Regions from separate parts of the Rhodococcus (subgen. Prescottella) soli genome, predicted to be linked through region 1. Evidence: riboswitches for the same ligand, from Rfam matches in the RefSeq annotation. Region 1 holds a riboswitch; the other holds the start of a gene.
What was found. A riboswitch is a leader RNA that binds a small molecule or an ion and turns the genes downstream of it on or off. The one in region 1 is predicted to bind cyclic di-AMP.

Region 1 (7,202 bases):
CCGAATCAGTGCCCGCGCGAGGTCGGGGGCGATCCTGTACCCCTCCTCGTCGTCGGCGACCGCGGGGCAGCCGCCGATCTCGCGGGGCGGGCACTTCGGTCCGTGCCGCTGTCCCTTCCCGATCCGCGTCGTACAGGTCCGCAGTCCGCAGAACTCGGCGACGGTCAGCGCCGCGTCGGTGGCGTCGGTCCGGGACCGGAACGGGCCCAGCGAGTCCGCGGTGGGCGTACGGACCACGGAGAGGCGCGGAAACGTCTCCGCGGTGAGGGTGACCCACCATCCGCGCATCGGGAACTTCGATCGCCGGTTGTACGGCGGCACGTGCGCGCTGAGCAGACGTAGCTCCCGAACGCCGGCCTCGAGTGCGTGCGCGCACTCGACGTGGTCGAGCCGGGTGGCGAGCGCGACCATCTCCTTCATACGTCCGCGCGTCTCGGAGCCGGTGAAGTAGGTGCGGACGCGCCGGCGCAGATCCACGGCCGTCCCGACGTACAGCACCTCGTCGGACGGCCCGCGGAAGAGATAGACACCCGGAGTGCGGGGCAGATTGCTCGCGAGCGTGCGCTTGGCGCGCTGCTCCGCCGACACGCGCGGCAGGTAGTCGAGGAGTTCGGGCAGGCTGTGCACGCCCTGGTTACCGACGCGGCCGATGAGGGCGTGGAGGACGTCGACGGTGGCCCGGGCGTCGTCGAGGGCGCGGTGTGTCGGCGTCGTGTCGGCGCCGAACAGCGTCGCGAGCGCCGACAGCTTCACCGAGGGAGCCTCGTCCCGGCTGAGCACCCGGCGGGCGAGCTTGACGGTGCAGAGCACTTGGAAACGGGGCCAGGGGATCCCGGCGCGGGCGGCAGCGGCCTTGAGGAAGCCGACGTCGAATCCGGCGTTGTGGGCGACCAGCACCGCCCCGCGGGCGAACTCGAGGAAGGTCGGCAGGACGGTGTCGATCCGCGGGGCCCCGCGCACCATCGCCGTCGTGATGCCGGTGATCTCCACGATGTACGGCGGGATCGCTCGTCCGGGGTCGACGAGGGTGCCCAGTTCGCCGAGGATCTCGCCGCCCCGGACCTTGACCGCCCCGATCTCGGTGATGGCGTCGGAATCGGCGCTGCCGCCGGTGGTCTCGAGGTCGACGACGACGAAAGTGGTGTCGCGCAGCGGGGCATCCAGTTCGTCGAAGGTCAGTTGACCGTCGTCGGTCGAGCGGGCGGTGCGCGGTGAACTCACGTCACGAGACACTAGGGCCGTCCACCGACAGGGCCCTTGGACCCTGTTTCGCGGGGAAGAGACGAGCATCACAATTCGACTTTCGCGTCCACGCCTGCGGGGTTCGCGATCTCTGTTGTGCGAGAGCGGTTTCGACGCCGTGTGCGGGACTCCGGGAGCGGCCCGGCGGTGCGGTGTGGATCCGCCGGGCGCGCGGGCGGAAGTGGTGGTGACCAGTGCCGACGCCGACCGCGGCCGGTCGGGTCCCGATCGCCGCGGCGTCGCCGGGGCGCCCCGGGGCGCGGTGAAACCGAACCGCTTGTTATCCGGTCGTGATCTCGCGTCGCCCGATCCGCGCCGAAGGCGGACAAAACGGGCGAACGCGGCGAATTCCGCGCGTTGGAATCGACATGACGGATGCGCTTTCGTAATCTTCTCGAGACCTAGCGGAGTCTGCCGCCCCACCCGGAGCGGCATCGCTGGGCCCGCCTAATCGAAGCCTCCTCGGGGGCGACGTGCCGGGAACCCAAGTTTCTCTGGGGTGAATCCCGTCGAAGCCGCGCAAGCGGTGTCGGCGGGTAGGGCTGATCTTCCCAGCCCGAACCCGTCAGCTAACTCGGTCGGCGGACGAACGGAAGAAACGGAGTTCCCTTTCTCGTGGCGTCATCTACTTTCAAGCGTTCCGCGCGACGCGCAGCCGTTGCCGGCGCTCTCGCCGTCGGAGCGGTCACGGTCACCGCAGCGCCGGCGCTGGCCGACGCGATCAACGTCCCGGGTGTCGGCACCGTCGAGGTTCCCGGTGTCACGCAGGCTCAGGTGGACGCCGCGATCGCGTCCGTGACGCAGGGCATCGGCACGGGAAGTGCCGCTGCGCTGCCCGCTCCTGTGGCCGCACCCGTGATGAGCGTGGGGGAGAAGGCGTTCAAGGCTGCCGAGAGCAAGCTCGGCGCCCCCTATGTGTACGGCGCGGCCGGCCCGGACGCGTTCGACTGCTCGGGTCTGGTGCAGTGGGCCTACAAGCAGGTCGGCCTGAGCCTCCCGCGCACCAGCTACGACCAGGCCGCCGCAGGTGTCCCGGTCTCGCGCGACGCTCTCCAGATCGGCGACGTGATCTCGTTCTACGGCGGCAGCCACTCCGGCATCTACGCCGGTAACGGCAACGTCATCCACGCGTCGACCGCGGGTCAGCCGGTGAAGATGGCTCCGGTCTCGTCGATGCCCTTCGACGGCGCGCGTCGTTACGCGTGATGCGCTAGGAGTTCTTGCGGGCGGGGCGGTTCCGACATCGGTCGGGACCGCCCCGCGTGCATTTGCGGGCGTTTTTCGTGCGTGGTTTGTGGCATTCACGACGATGCGCGATTTGTCCGACTCCGAAGTAGACACGGACATATGCCATTCCGTAACCTGTTCGAGACCTTGCGGAACCCATCGCCGGTCTGTGTGGTGGAGACGAATCCAGAAACGGAGAGTCGCGCTGCTGTGCCCTCGCAGAAGATGAAGCGCTCGATGTGTACTGCCCTGGCGACGGGAGTCCTCTCCCTGACCCTCGTCGGACTGCCCGCCGCCTCGGCCGGCGCAGACCCCGTCGTGAACAACCCGACCGAGGCATTGGAGCGGCTCGCCGAGCTGTCGCGCGAATCCGAACGCACCACCGAGGCCCTGCACGACGCGCAGATCGACCTGGACGGCAAGCAGACGGCGCAGCGCGACGCCGAAGCCCGCCTCGCGGGTGACCGAGATGCTCTCGCAGCCGCACAGGCTCGGATGGATCAGTTCCGGCCCACGGTGAACAAACTCGCGGCCGCCAGCTACCAGGGCGCGCGCACCAACCGGCTCTTCGCGGTGATGGTCAGTGACTCGCCGCAGCAACTCCTCGACCAGATGTCGGCGCTCGACGCGATCTCGAACGAGACGTCGAAGGCGGTCTCGCAGTTCAAGGCGGCTGCGACCGACGCCGAGGCGGCCGCGGAGGCGTCGCGGGTGTCCGCGGACACGGCGCGCGCGGCCACCGAGCAGGCCAAGGTGGTGAGCGACGAGCTGCAGAGCAAGCAGAGCGAGCTGCAGAAGCAGATCGACTCGGTCACTGCGGCGTACGACCGGCTCACCGGCGCCGAGCAGGCGCAGCTCGCCGGCACGTCGTTCCCGTCCGGCTTCGACGCCGGTCGTATCCTGGCCGGCCTGACCCCGGGATCCGGATCCGCCGCGCTGCAGGCGGGTCTCACCCAGGTGGGCAAGCCCTACAGCTGGGGTGCGACGGGACCCGACGCCTACGACTGCTCCGGCTTGGTCGTGTGGGCGTACCGGCAGATCGGCAAGACCTTGCCGCGGTCGAGCCAGGCGCAGGCTCAGGGTGGCATCCCCGTCGACCGGAGCGCGCTGCAGCCCGGCGACGTCGTGCTGTTCTACAGCGACGCGTCGCACGTCGGCCTGTACGCGGGCGACGGAAACGTCCTGCACGCGTCGACGTACGGCACGCCGGTGAAGGTCGAATCGATGGCGTCGATGCCGTTCTACGGGGCGCGTCGCTACTGAAACGTCGGCGTCGATCCGATACACGGTCCGCGAATGGGCCCGATATCCAGGGGTATCGGGCCCTTTCGCGTTTCCGGCTCCTACACTTTCGGTCGTGTCCGCTGAAGATCACACCTCGAGCCCCCCGCCGAAGCGGCGTGTGCGGCGATGGGAGTGGGTGGGGCTCGGGGGCCTCGGCATCGCCGTGGCGCTCGTGCTGTCGCTGACGGCATTCGATCACGAGGCCGACGTGCCCGACGTTCGCGACGCCGCGCCGGTCGCCAACCCGTACGAGGACGGGCGCCGCGCGGGTGCGCAGGCCGTGCTCGACGAGTGGGCGCGGGCGGTGCGGTCCGGTGACACCGCGGCGCTTCCGGGGCTGTTCGATTCCGCTGCGGCGCCCGGGTTCCTGGACGCGGAGATCCGGCGCGCCCGGAACGCGTCCCAGGTGCCGTTCTCCGAATTCGGCTACGACATCGGGCTCGACCCGGAGGTCCCGGTCGGGTCGGCGATGGCCGACCAACTCGGTGCGTCGGACGTGTGGGCGCCGACGGTGTACTTCCGGTACGCGATCGCCGGCGCCGACGCCCAGCCGACGCGAAAGCCCGTCGCACTCCTGCTGGCCCGCCGCGGGGACGAGTGGAAGCTCGTCAGCGACGCGGGCGTTCCCGGATCCGGTCGTGAAACCTGGCGAGGCCCTTGGGATTTCGGCCCGATGATCGCGCGCGTCGTGCCCGGTGAGGAGGGTCGGTCGTCGATCGTCCTTGGTCACCCGGGACAGTCGGCGATGGTCGATCGCCTCGCCGGTGATCTCGGCGAGGCGGTCGCTCACGTCACCGACGCGTGGGGCCAGGACTGGTCCCGTCGGGCGGTCGTGGTGGTCGCCGGCTCCCAGGAGGAGTTCGCGTCGCTGGTCGGCACCGCGCACAGCGGCGCCGACATCGCCGCCGTCTCGGTCTCGGACGCGGTGGACCTGCGGTCGCGGACCGCGTCCGGTCAGCGGATCGTGTTCAGCCCCGGGGCCGCCGACCGGCTGACGGACCTCACCCGGGTGTCGGTGCTGCGGCACGAACTGACGCACATCGCCGCACGCACGGTCACCCAGGACGGGTCGCCGCTGTGGATCCTCGAGGGGTACGCCGACTACGTCGGTTACCGCGGCATCGAAGCGACGTTCGGCGCGCTCGCGCCGACGCTGGCGGCCGCGGTGGCCGCCCACGGTCCGCCGACGGCCTTGCCGACGGACGCGGACTTCGGAGCCGGGGGCGACACCGCGCGCCGGGCCTACGAATCCTCCTGGTCGCTGGCCGCATTCGTCGCCAGCGAGTACGGGGAGGAGCGGCTGGACTCGCTGTACCGGGACCTGGCGCAGGGGCGGGCGTCGGCGGACCAGCTCGACGCCCGGATCCGTGACGCGCTGGGCATCGGCACCGACGCGTTGGTCCAGGGGTGGGGGACCTGGGTCGAGAAGCAGCTGGCGTGACCCTGGTTCCCGGGGTGGTGGCTTCGGCACCTACGGTGGACACATGCGTCGAACCCTGTTGGTGACGAACGATTTTCCACCACGGCCCGGTGGGATCCAGTCGTACCTGCACACCTTTGCCGCCCAGCTGCCCGCCGACGACCTGGTGGTCTACGCCCCGCGCTGGCGCGGCGACAGTCACATCCGATTCGACGCCGAGCAGCCGTACGAGGTGGTCCGCCACCCCACGACACTGATGGTGCCGACCCCGTTCGTCGCCCGCCGTGCCGCGAAGCTCGTCGAGAAGTACCAGTGCGACAACGTGTGGTTCGGTGCCGCCGCGCCGCTGGCGCTGCTCGCGCCGACGGTCCGCCGGGCAGGGGCCCGACGGGTGATCGCGTCGACGCACGGCCACGAGGTGGGGTGGTCGATGCTGCCCGGCGCACGCCAGGCCCTGCGACGCATCGGCGAGCACACCGACACCGTCACGTACGTGAGCAAGTACACGCGCGGGCGGTTCGCGTCGGCGTTCGGACCGCACGCGGCCCTCGAGCATCTTCCGTCCGGTGTCGACACGGACGTGTTCCGTCCCGATCCGGCCGCGCGGGCCGAGCTGCGCGCCCGCTACGGTCTCGGCGACCGGCCGACCATCCTGTGCCTGTCGCGGCTCGTGCCGCGCAAGGGGCAGGACCAGCTGATCCGGGCGCTGCCCGCGATTCGGCGGAGCATCGACGGTGCCGTGCTCGTGATCGTCGGCGGCGGCCCGTATGCCGAACGGCTGCATGCGCTCGCGCACGAGTGCGGCGTCGGCGACCACGTCGTCTTCACCGGCGGGGTGCCGGCCGCGGAACTGGCCGCCCACCACACGATCGCGGACGTGTTCGCGATGCCGTGCCGGACGCGGGGCGCGGGCCTGGACGTCGAGGGTCTCGGCATCGTCTACCTCGAGGCGTCGGCGACCGGGGTGCCGGTGATCGCCGGACGGTCCGGGGGAGCGCCGGAAACGGTCGTCGAGCACGAGACCGGGCTCGTGGTCGACGGGACGTCGGTCGAGGACGTTGCCCAGTCGGTGATCTCGGTGCTGTCGGACCGGGAGCGGGCGGCCGCGATGGGGGCCGCCGGCCGCGAATGGGTGAAGGCCCACTGGCGATGGGACGTGCTGGGGGCCCAGCTGCGCAGCCTGTTGGCCTGAAAAGCACGGCGCCCGCGATCCTTTCGGACCGCGGGCGCCGGTGTCGGGGCTGCCTACTTGCTGTAGATCTGCTCGATGTCGTCCGCGAAGCTCTGGTGGACGACGTTGCGCTTGAGCTTCAGCGTCGGGGTGAGCTCGCCGGTCTCCTCGGTGAAGTCCACCGGCAGGATGCGGTACTTCTTGATGGCCTCGGCGTGCGAGACGAGCTTGTTGGCGTCCGCGATGGCCGCGTCGATCTCGGCGGTGAGGTCGGCGTCCGCCAGCAGTTCGGCGACGGTGGTGCCGGCCGGCTTCCCGTTGCGCTCGTTCCATCCGGGCAGTGCCTCGGCGTCGATTGTGATGAGCGCGCCGATGAACGGCTTCTGGTCACCGACCACGATCGCCTGGCTGATGAGCGGGTGGGCGCGGAGGTGGTCCTCGAGCTGGGCCGGTGCGACGTTCTTGCCGCCCGCGGTGACGATGATCTCCTTCTTGCGGCCGGTGATGGTGATGTAGCCCTCGGAGTCGACGGTGCCGAGGTCTCCGGTGTGGAACCAGCCGTCCTCGATGGCCTCCGCGGTGGCGGCCTCGTTGCGCCAGTAGCCGGTGAACACGACCGGGCCGCTCAGCATGATCTCACCGTCCTCCGCGATGCGGACGGAGTTGCCGGCCAACGGCTTTCCGACGGAGCCGACCTTCTGGTTGCCGATCGTGTTGACCGCGAACGCGGCGGTGGTCTCGGTCAGGCCGTAGCCCTCGTAGATCGTGACGCCGATGCCCCGGAAGAAGTGGCCCAGTCGGGCGCCGAGCGGTGCGCCGCCCGAGATCGCCAGCTGGCACTTGCCGCCGAGCGCCGCC
Region 2 (7,202 bases), 2.1 Mb from region 1:
GCGCCGCACGGCAGCACCACGACACCGGAGCCGCCGGCCCAGAACGAGTCGGCCGCCATCTCCTGGTAGTCGCGCAGCTGCCAGTGGCCCTCCTCGAACGCGAGGTCGATCGGGTGCGCCTCGCCGTCGACGTACCCGGCGAGGTCCTCGGCCGGCCAGCCGACCTTCAGCAGCATCTGCTTGAGGTGGCCGCGCTCGCTGGGGTGCACGACGACGGTGTCGTCGTCGATCTTCGTGCCGAGCATGGGGGCGATCTTCTTGTGCCGCATCACCTCGGTGAGCACGGCGCGGTCGAGGCTGACGAGGGTCAGGCCGTGGACCGGGCTCTTCACCAGCTGCAGGCGGCCGTAGCGGGCCATGGTGTCGACGATGTCGACCAGCAGCGGCTGCGGGACCGCGAACCGGGAGAACGAGACGAGCGCGTCGACGACCTGTTCGGCGTCGTGGCCGGCCGCGCGCGCGTTCCACAGCGCGAGCGGGGTGATCCGGTACGTGTGGACGTGCTCGGGGGCGCGTTCGAGCTCGGCGAACGGCGCGATCGCCTGCCGTGCGTCGTTCGCACGCTCGTGCTCGACCTCGAGCAGCAGGGTCTTGTCGGACTGGACGATCAGCGGGCCGTCGGTCACGTGCGCCTCCTAGCAACGGTAACCAGACCATTGTCCAGACGAGGGCGACGTCCCGCCATGCGGCGTGCGCCGCGCCACGCGGGGAACGACCGTGGAGGGATTCCGCCGGCAACCACGGAATCCCTCCACGATCGGGTCAACGAGGGGCGATGGATTTCTTGGTTTCCATCACCTGCATGAGCGCCTCGGAAATTCCGGCGCGATAACCGACCTCTCTTTCGGTGAGGCCGGCGGTGGTGTCGAGTTCGTTTTCCAGTCTCGCCTGAATTCTGTCCAGGGCGAGCAGGGTCCGCTTCACGGTCGGGTCCTTGTCGTTTTCTGCGCGGGAATTTTCATGTGCCGGCGTCGATCGGAATTCCGGAATGCTGCGCGCGTTCGTCGAGGACGAAAATCTTCGCGGACGCGATCCCGGATCGGTAGCCGTCGCACCGGGGTTCCGGCAGGGTCGCGCCCGGCAGCAGGCGGTCCAGTTTGCGGTGCAGGCGGTCCAGGACGTCCGGGGTCGCGGGTGCGACCGACTCGCGGGTCATGGTGCGTCCGCTCAGTGGCGCTTCCGCTTCTTGATCAACTCGCCCGCCTCCGTGGCGCGCTCCCTTTTTTCCGCACGCTTTTCCTTGATCGACTGTGCGGACTTTTTCAGACTCTTGCCGGGTTTTCGGTCGGCCATTGTCGCTCCTGAATTCGAAGTGGCAATCACTCGTTCGAGACCATAGCCCATTTCCAGGAAAAAGCCAGTCGTGCAGTTCGCGGCGTTTTTGCCTGTGCGTTTGTCGCGGTCAGTCGACCAGTGCGACCGACGTGATCCGGTGCAATGTGAACCGCTTCACCTCGCCGGTCGCCGGGTCCAGGGCGTCGAGTTGCCCGCCGCCGACGCTGATCGGTTCGACGATGCGGTGCGACGCGATGCCCTGGGCGTCGACGTAGCCGATCGTGACGGCGCGCCGCACCTGCGCCGCGGTCTGCAGCAGCGTCATCGTCGCCGCGGTGGAGGCGCGGGTGCCGTCGCTGCGCAGGCCGACACCGCTCGACGCGGCCGCCCGGTCCCCGGCGCGCAGCGACCGCACCAGCGTCCCGAGCTGCTCGTCGGTGGGGACCGCCGGCACCCGCAACCGCGGCACCCGGGCCGCCGGCACGCGGGCCCCGCGCGGGCGCAGGTCGACGATCGCGCCGCTCGAGTCCTCGCCGGCCGGGGCGAACCCGGCGGCGCGCAGCTCGGTGAGGACCTCCTTGAGCGGGGCCTGCGAGATCACGACCGTCGGGGCGAGCGCGCGCAGCGCGAGCTGCTCGGCGACGGGGGAGGACAGGACCTCCGCGAGCAGGGCGGGGTCCTCGCAGCGGATGAACGACGCCGCGACCCCGGCGCGGAGCCGGCCGTGGCGGCGGGCGACGTCGTCGATGAGGTACGTCAGCGACTGCGGGACCGGGGTCTTGGACCGGGTCGCGAACAGCGTCTGCAGCTCGGACGCGGTGAGCCCGGCGTCGAGCGCCCGGCGGATGCTGGCCTCGCTGATCCGGTACATCGACGCCGCGCCGGCCGACTCGATGTCGGCGACGAGCGTGATCTGCTCGAGCAGGTCCGGGACGAGGGGGCCGGGCGCGACGACGGTGAGGTCGGCCTGCACGAGCACGTAGTCGATCGGCTCCGGCAGTGCCGCATCCATCTCGGCCTCGGGGTCGCCGCCGTGCAGCAGCGCCTTGCCCGGGGAACTGAGGGCGCCGTGCGCGACCAGCCCCAGCGCCCGCGACTCGTCGAGTGTTCGTTCGACGACGTGCGGACCCAGCCGCCCCGCCCAGCGGGGCCGCCGCCACGCGAGCAGGCGGCTCGCCTCGCCCACGGACACCGACTTCCCGCTGCCGGCCTCGGCGAGCAGCTCGAGCACCAGTCGGCGCTCCTGCGGTGCGCCCGGGGCCCGCACCTCCTCGGAGAGCGCCGAGATCGGCTTGTCGGTGGCGTCGCGGCTGCCGATGATCCACGGCCGGCGTGGCAGCGACAGCCACGCCCCGGCGAGCGTCGCCCAGCGCCGGGCGGTCCCCGAATTGAGCCAGCCGTCGACGGCGACCGTCGGCGCCCAGTAGTCGTCGATGTCGGTCAGCGGAGCGGGGTCCGGGGTCCCGCTGGCGACCAGCCCGGCACCGGCGAGCAGTTCGAGCAGCAGGCCGATGCGCGCCTCGTCGACCCCGACGCTCTTCGACAGCCGCCGCGACTCGCGGACACCGAGACCACCGGCCTTGAGCGCGGGGGCCGGGGCGTCGCCGAGCGCGGCGACGAGGTCCTCGCAGTGCCGGACCAGTTCCAGTGCCTCGCCGGCCGCGGCGGCGTTGACGTCGGCGATCTTCTGCTTGCGCCCGGACAGCGCCGGCGGCGTCGGGGACGCCGGATCGTGCACGGCCTCGCCGCGCAGCACCTGACCGACCTGGGCCGGCAGTTCGACCGTCTCGGCGTCGATCCAGCGGAGCAACCCGCGCGCGAGCAAACGTTGGACCGGGCGGTCGGGGGACGTGCCGGGCGCGGCGTCGCGGGTGCGGCCGATCGGCGACGACCGGGCCAGCGTCGTCAGCAGATCCCGCTCGCTGGGCTCGATCCCGTCGAGGGCGGCCCGGATCTCGTCCTCCGTCATCGCCTCCGCGTCGGCGTGGACGCGGCCGATGCGCCACGGGATCGCCTCGGACGCGGCGCGGACGATGCGGAGGCGCTCGTCGTCGCCCCACACGAGCGCGAGGCCCCGCAGGTGGGCCAGGGCCTTGTCGATCGTCTTGGTCGGCACGCGGTCGGCGAAGGCGTCGTCGAGGTGACGGCGGGGGACCGGCATCTGGTCGGCCTGCTCCAGCGCGAGGACCTCGAGCAGCCCGAACTCGAGCGTGTTCAGGGAGTCGGCGGCGCGCATCACCGACGCGCGCTGTTCGGCGCGTCCGGCCAGGACCGCGCACGTCGCCGGCGGCGGCACCGCCAGGTCGGGGCGCAGTCGCAACAGGCCGGTCAGTTCGGCGTCCTTGCGGTCGCCCAACCAGCCGGTCAGCGTCGGTGCTACCACAGGGTTCGCGGTTTCGGGGGCGCCCTCGGTGCCATGCGTGGAGGTCATCGTCTATGAGATTAGTGACCTGGGCTGTACCCCGGCGCGCGCTCCTGCCAAAATGGGCGCGTGGCTAACAATTCGAAGAAGCGCTATGTCGATCCAGGGTGGCCGGAAACTGCGGATGGAGATCACGCGGTAACCGAGTTGTCGTCCAGCCGTGCCGGGAACCTCTCGCCGTTCGGCGAGGAGACCGAGTTCCCGCTTCCGGTGGACTCCCTGCCCTACGTGCACCCGCACACCGTGATCAACCGCTGACGCGCATACGACGAAGAGGGCCCCTCGCCAATGGCGAGGGGCCCTCTTCCTTGTTCGGGGTGCGAGCGTGATCAGCTCTGCGCGAGGCTGCCGGCACCCGGGAACACGGGGGCGGCGATGTCCTGCAGGTTCAGCTTGGTGAAGTCGTAGGACTTGGCGGCGTGGAACGCGTCGAGGACGCCCTGGTCGATGACGACGCCGCTGGCCTTGGCCTGGGCGAGGAGCGCATCGACACCACCGACGACTGCCTGGACCTCCGGCGGGAGCGCGGGACCGGACGGGGTGGCGGCGGGGGCCTGGACGACGGGCGCCGGGGCCGGGGTGGCCGCCGGGGCGGTGCGCTGCGACGGGGCGCTGCTCAGGCCCAGCTGCGAGGAGCAGGACGGCCATGCGCCCCAGCCCTGCGCGGCGAGCACGCGCTCGGCGACGACGATCTGCTGCTCACGGGTGGCCTGGTTGGCGGTCGGGGCGTACTCGCCGCCGCCGAATCCGTTCCACGTGGAGGCCGAGAACTGCAGGCCACCGTGGTAGCCGTTGCCGGTGTTGATGCCCCAGTTGCCGCCGGCCTCGCACTGCGCGAGCTTGTCCCAGTCGGAATCGGGGGCCGCGGCGGCCGTGCCTGCGAAGGCAACGCCGCTCACGCCCATGATGGCGCCGGTGACGGCGACCTTGGCGACGGTGCGGCCGGTGGTAGTCGGCTTGCGATGGCGTCCGCTCATGTCGGTCGGTTCCTCTCCACACGCGCCTGCGAGGTCAGCTGTCGGGTTCGGGCTGAGAGGTCGCCCGGCCTCACCACTCATGGCTGGAGCGGGTCTGGCTTCACCCCCAGGGAGATTGCTCTCCCGATGCCTGCGGGGCGTCCCTGTCGGGACTTGCTTCCCCGGAGGACCTTGGGTCCCCCGTCCCCGTCCATGGATGGTTCGTGGGTGCGTCCGGATCCACTGGACGGGGTTTGGCGCGGTGGGTCCGGATGTGGCCGAGGTGCCGGCCGGTCACGACCGTACGACGTTCGGGCGCGGAACGTCACCAGTTGATAACGCGGCGCGTCTTGTGTTGTTCGAGAGCCGAATTCGATTGAGACGGCGTAGCCCCAGCTAGTCGCGCCGCGGGGGATTCGGTCTCGGTTCGACACCGCCCCGTTACCGGTGCGTTATGTGATAGAGATCACACGCTTGTGAGGCGTCCGTCCCACTTTTCGGAACGGGTTCAGGGTGCGGTCCACTGCGCCTCGTTGCGGCTGCCGACGTCCACGATCTCCTTGCCGAGCGGCATCAGCGTGACCGGGATGATCTTGAGGTTGGCGATCGCCAGCGGGATGCCGATGATGGTGATCGCCATCGCGATCGCCGACACGATGTGGCCGATCGCGAGCCAGATGCCGGCCAGAAGCAGCCAGATGATGTTGCCGATGAGCGACCCCACGCCCGCGGTGGGCTTGTCGATGACGGTCTTGCCAAACGGCCACAGCGCGTAGAGGCCGATGCGGAAGGACGCGATGCCGAACGGGATCGTGATGATGAGGATGCACATCACCACACCGGCGAGGAAGTACCCGAGTGCGAGCCACAGGCCGCCGAAGATCAGCCAGATGATGTTCAGCAGAATCCGCATGGTGGCCCCTTTCAGCGGCTCCGACGGCCGGAGCGGAGAGCGTAAGCGACGGCGAGGACGAATCCGAGCGGGCACGCGAGCGTGAGGATGTAGAGCGCCAGGCCGGGATCACCCTCGGACAGCGAGTGGACGAAGAAGATGGCGACGATCGCCACGATTCCGATCAGGAAGCTGACGACTGCCGCGTAGAACAGTCCCTTGCCGGGCTGCGTGGGGGCGCCGGCGTCGTTGCGGTTCGATTCGTTCGTCACAAGACAACGGTAGGCCACCCGGGACGGGGTGGTGCACGGCAGTTCCGATCCGGAGGTCCGTCCAATATTTCCAAATTGGACGCTTGCTCAGATTCGCTCCTCTAGGCTCCGCGCCATGACTGTTCGCACCCCCGTGGCCAGGGGACTCTCGTTCCCGGCCAAGATCCTGGGCGGCGTGCTGCTGGCCCTCTTCCTCGCGGCCGTCGCCGTGATCGCCGGCCCCGCTGTCGCGCGCGCCGACGCGCCCGCGCCGACCGTCGAGTACTCGTCCGACGGCGGCGCCACGTGGGGTGGCACGGAGAAGATCAACTGGAACGAGGGGGAGCTCGTCCCCGGGCGAGAACTGAAGACGACCTTCAAGGTGCGCAACGCGTCCGGTGGGGAGGGCTTCGTCGGGTTCGCGGTGGGCGAGTACACGCTGACGCCGCACATGATCGCCACCGCACGCGTGGACATCGACGGCAAGGCCGGAAACCCGGTGACGCTCACCGAGGCTCGTACGGTGGCGCCGGGTACGTCCATGGGGTTCGTGCATCTCGCCGCCGGCGGCGTCGCGACGATCGACCTCGTCGTTGGCATGCCCGCCGACGCTGGTAACCAGACGCAGAACGGTCAGGCGAACCCGATGTGGGCCGTGGGCTTCACCCCGGGCACGGTGACAGAGCCCGGTTGCGCCGGCACCGGATCGCTGGGCTCTCTCGGTTGCATGTTCGGTTCGCTCGGCACGGGAAGCCTCGCTTCCTGATCGGTCGATCCCGAACTAGCGAACGAACGGGCGGTTGTCGGGTCCGGCACTTGCCGGATGTTCCCGTCGCCGCCTGTTCGGCGTTGAAGGTGCGATGCGCCAAGTCGGTTCCGTTTTCTACTGGACGATTGACCAGTTTTGCCTCGGGGATGGGCAATCGGGTGGTAAACATCTCTTGACCCGTACCCGGTCAGGTCCCCGGCGGGGCGGCGCCTGATCGGTTCTGTTGCAGGAAGGCACACACCCTCATGTCTCGTCAGTTCGGCTCGCGTGCACGCGCGGCGTTAACGGGCAGCCGCCCCCGTGCCATCGCATCGCTCGGAATCGTGTTGGGTTTGGGCGCCATCGGGACCCTCGCTGCCTGGAGCGACACCGCGACCGCGACGTCGGGCGTCTTCTCGACGGGCTCGATCGACCTGCAGCTCAACGGGAATCAGGGCAACCCTGATGCCTACGCTTTCGCGACCCTGACGAAGACCAACATGCTGCCTGGTAACTCGGTCGCGGCAACGCTGCCGGTGCAGAACACAGGTACGACTCAGTTCAACTACACGATGGTGGCGAACGCGACGAGCTCGGCCCTGGCGCCGCAGTTGAAGGTGTTGATCTCCACCGGTACCTCGAACGGGACTACGTGCGC

Region 2: linked by a shared signal. The riboswitch ahead of ABI214_RS08885 (resuscitation-promoting factor Rpf1 domain-containing protein) and the one ahead of ABI214_RS24520 (C40 family peptidase) in region 1 are both predicted to bind cyclic di-AMP.

What each region holds. Positions count from the first base shown of each region.
Region 1 is NZ_CP157276.1:5,259,389-5,266,590, forward strand. Features, by position in the region: gene ABI214_RS24515 (DEDD exonuclease domain-containing protein) at 1-1,290, opposite strand, end outside; cyclic di-AMP (ydaO/yuaA leader) riboswitch at 1,677-1,842, shown strand; gene ABI214_RS24520 (C40 family peptidase) at 1,858-2,448, shown strand; gene ABI214_RS24525 (NlpC/P60 family protein) at 2,680-3,732, shown strand; gene ABI214_RS24530 (peptidase MA family metallohydrolase) at 3,911-5,194, shown strand; gene ABI214_RS24535 (glycosyltransferase family 4 protein) at 5,238-6,365, shown strand; gene ABI214_RS24540 (AMP-dependent synthetase/ligase) at 6,419-7,202, opposite strand, start outside.
Region 2 is NZ_CP157276.1:1,883,945-1,891,146, reverse strand. Features, by position in the region: gene ABI214_RS08915 (DNA repair helicase XPB) at 1-626, opposite strand, end outside; gene ABI214_RS08910 (hypothetical protein) at 763-924, opposite strand; gene ABI214_RS08905 (hypothetical protein) at 959-1,156, opposite strand; gene ABI214_RS08900 (hypothetical protein) at 1,168-1,293, opposite strand; gene ABI214_RS08895 (helicase-associated domain-containing protein) at 1,403-3,706, opposite strand; gene ABI214_RS08890 (hypothetical protein) at 3,767-3,955, shown strand; gene ABI214_RS08885 (resuscitation-promoting factor Rpf1 domain-containing protein) at 4,027-4,674, opposite strand; cyclic di-AMP (ydaO/yuaA leader) riboswitch at 4,682-4,824, opposite strand; gene ABI214_RS08880 (YccF domain-containing protein) at 5,162-5,566, opposite strand; gene ABI214_RS08875 (hypothetical protein) at 5,578-5,817, opposite strand; gene ABI214_RS08870 (hypothetical protein) at 5,933-6,562, shown strand; gene ABI214_RS08865 (SipW-dependent-type signal peptide-containing protein) at 6,811-7,202, shown strand, end outside.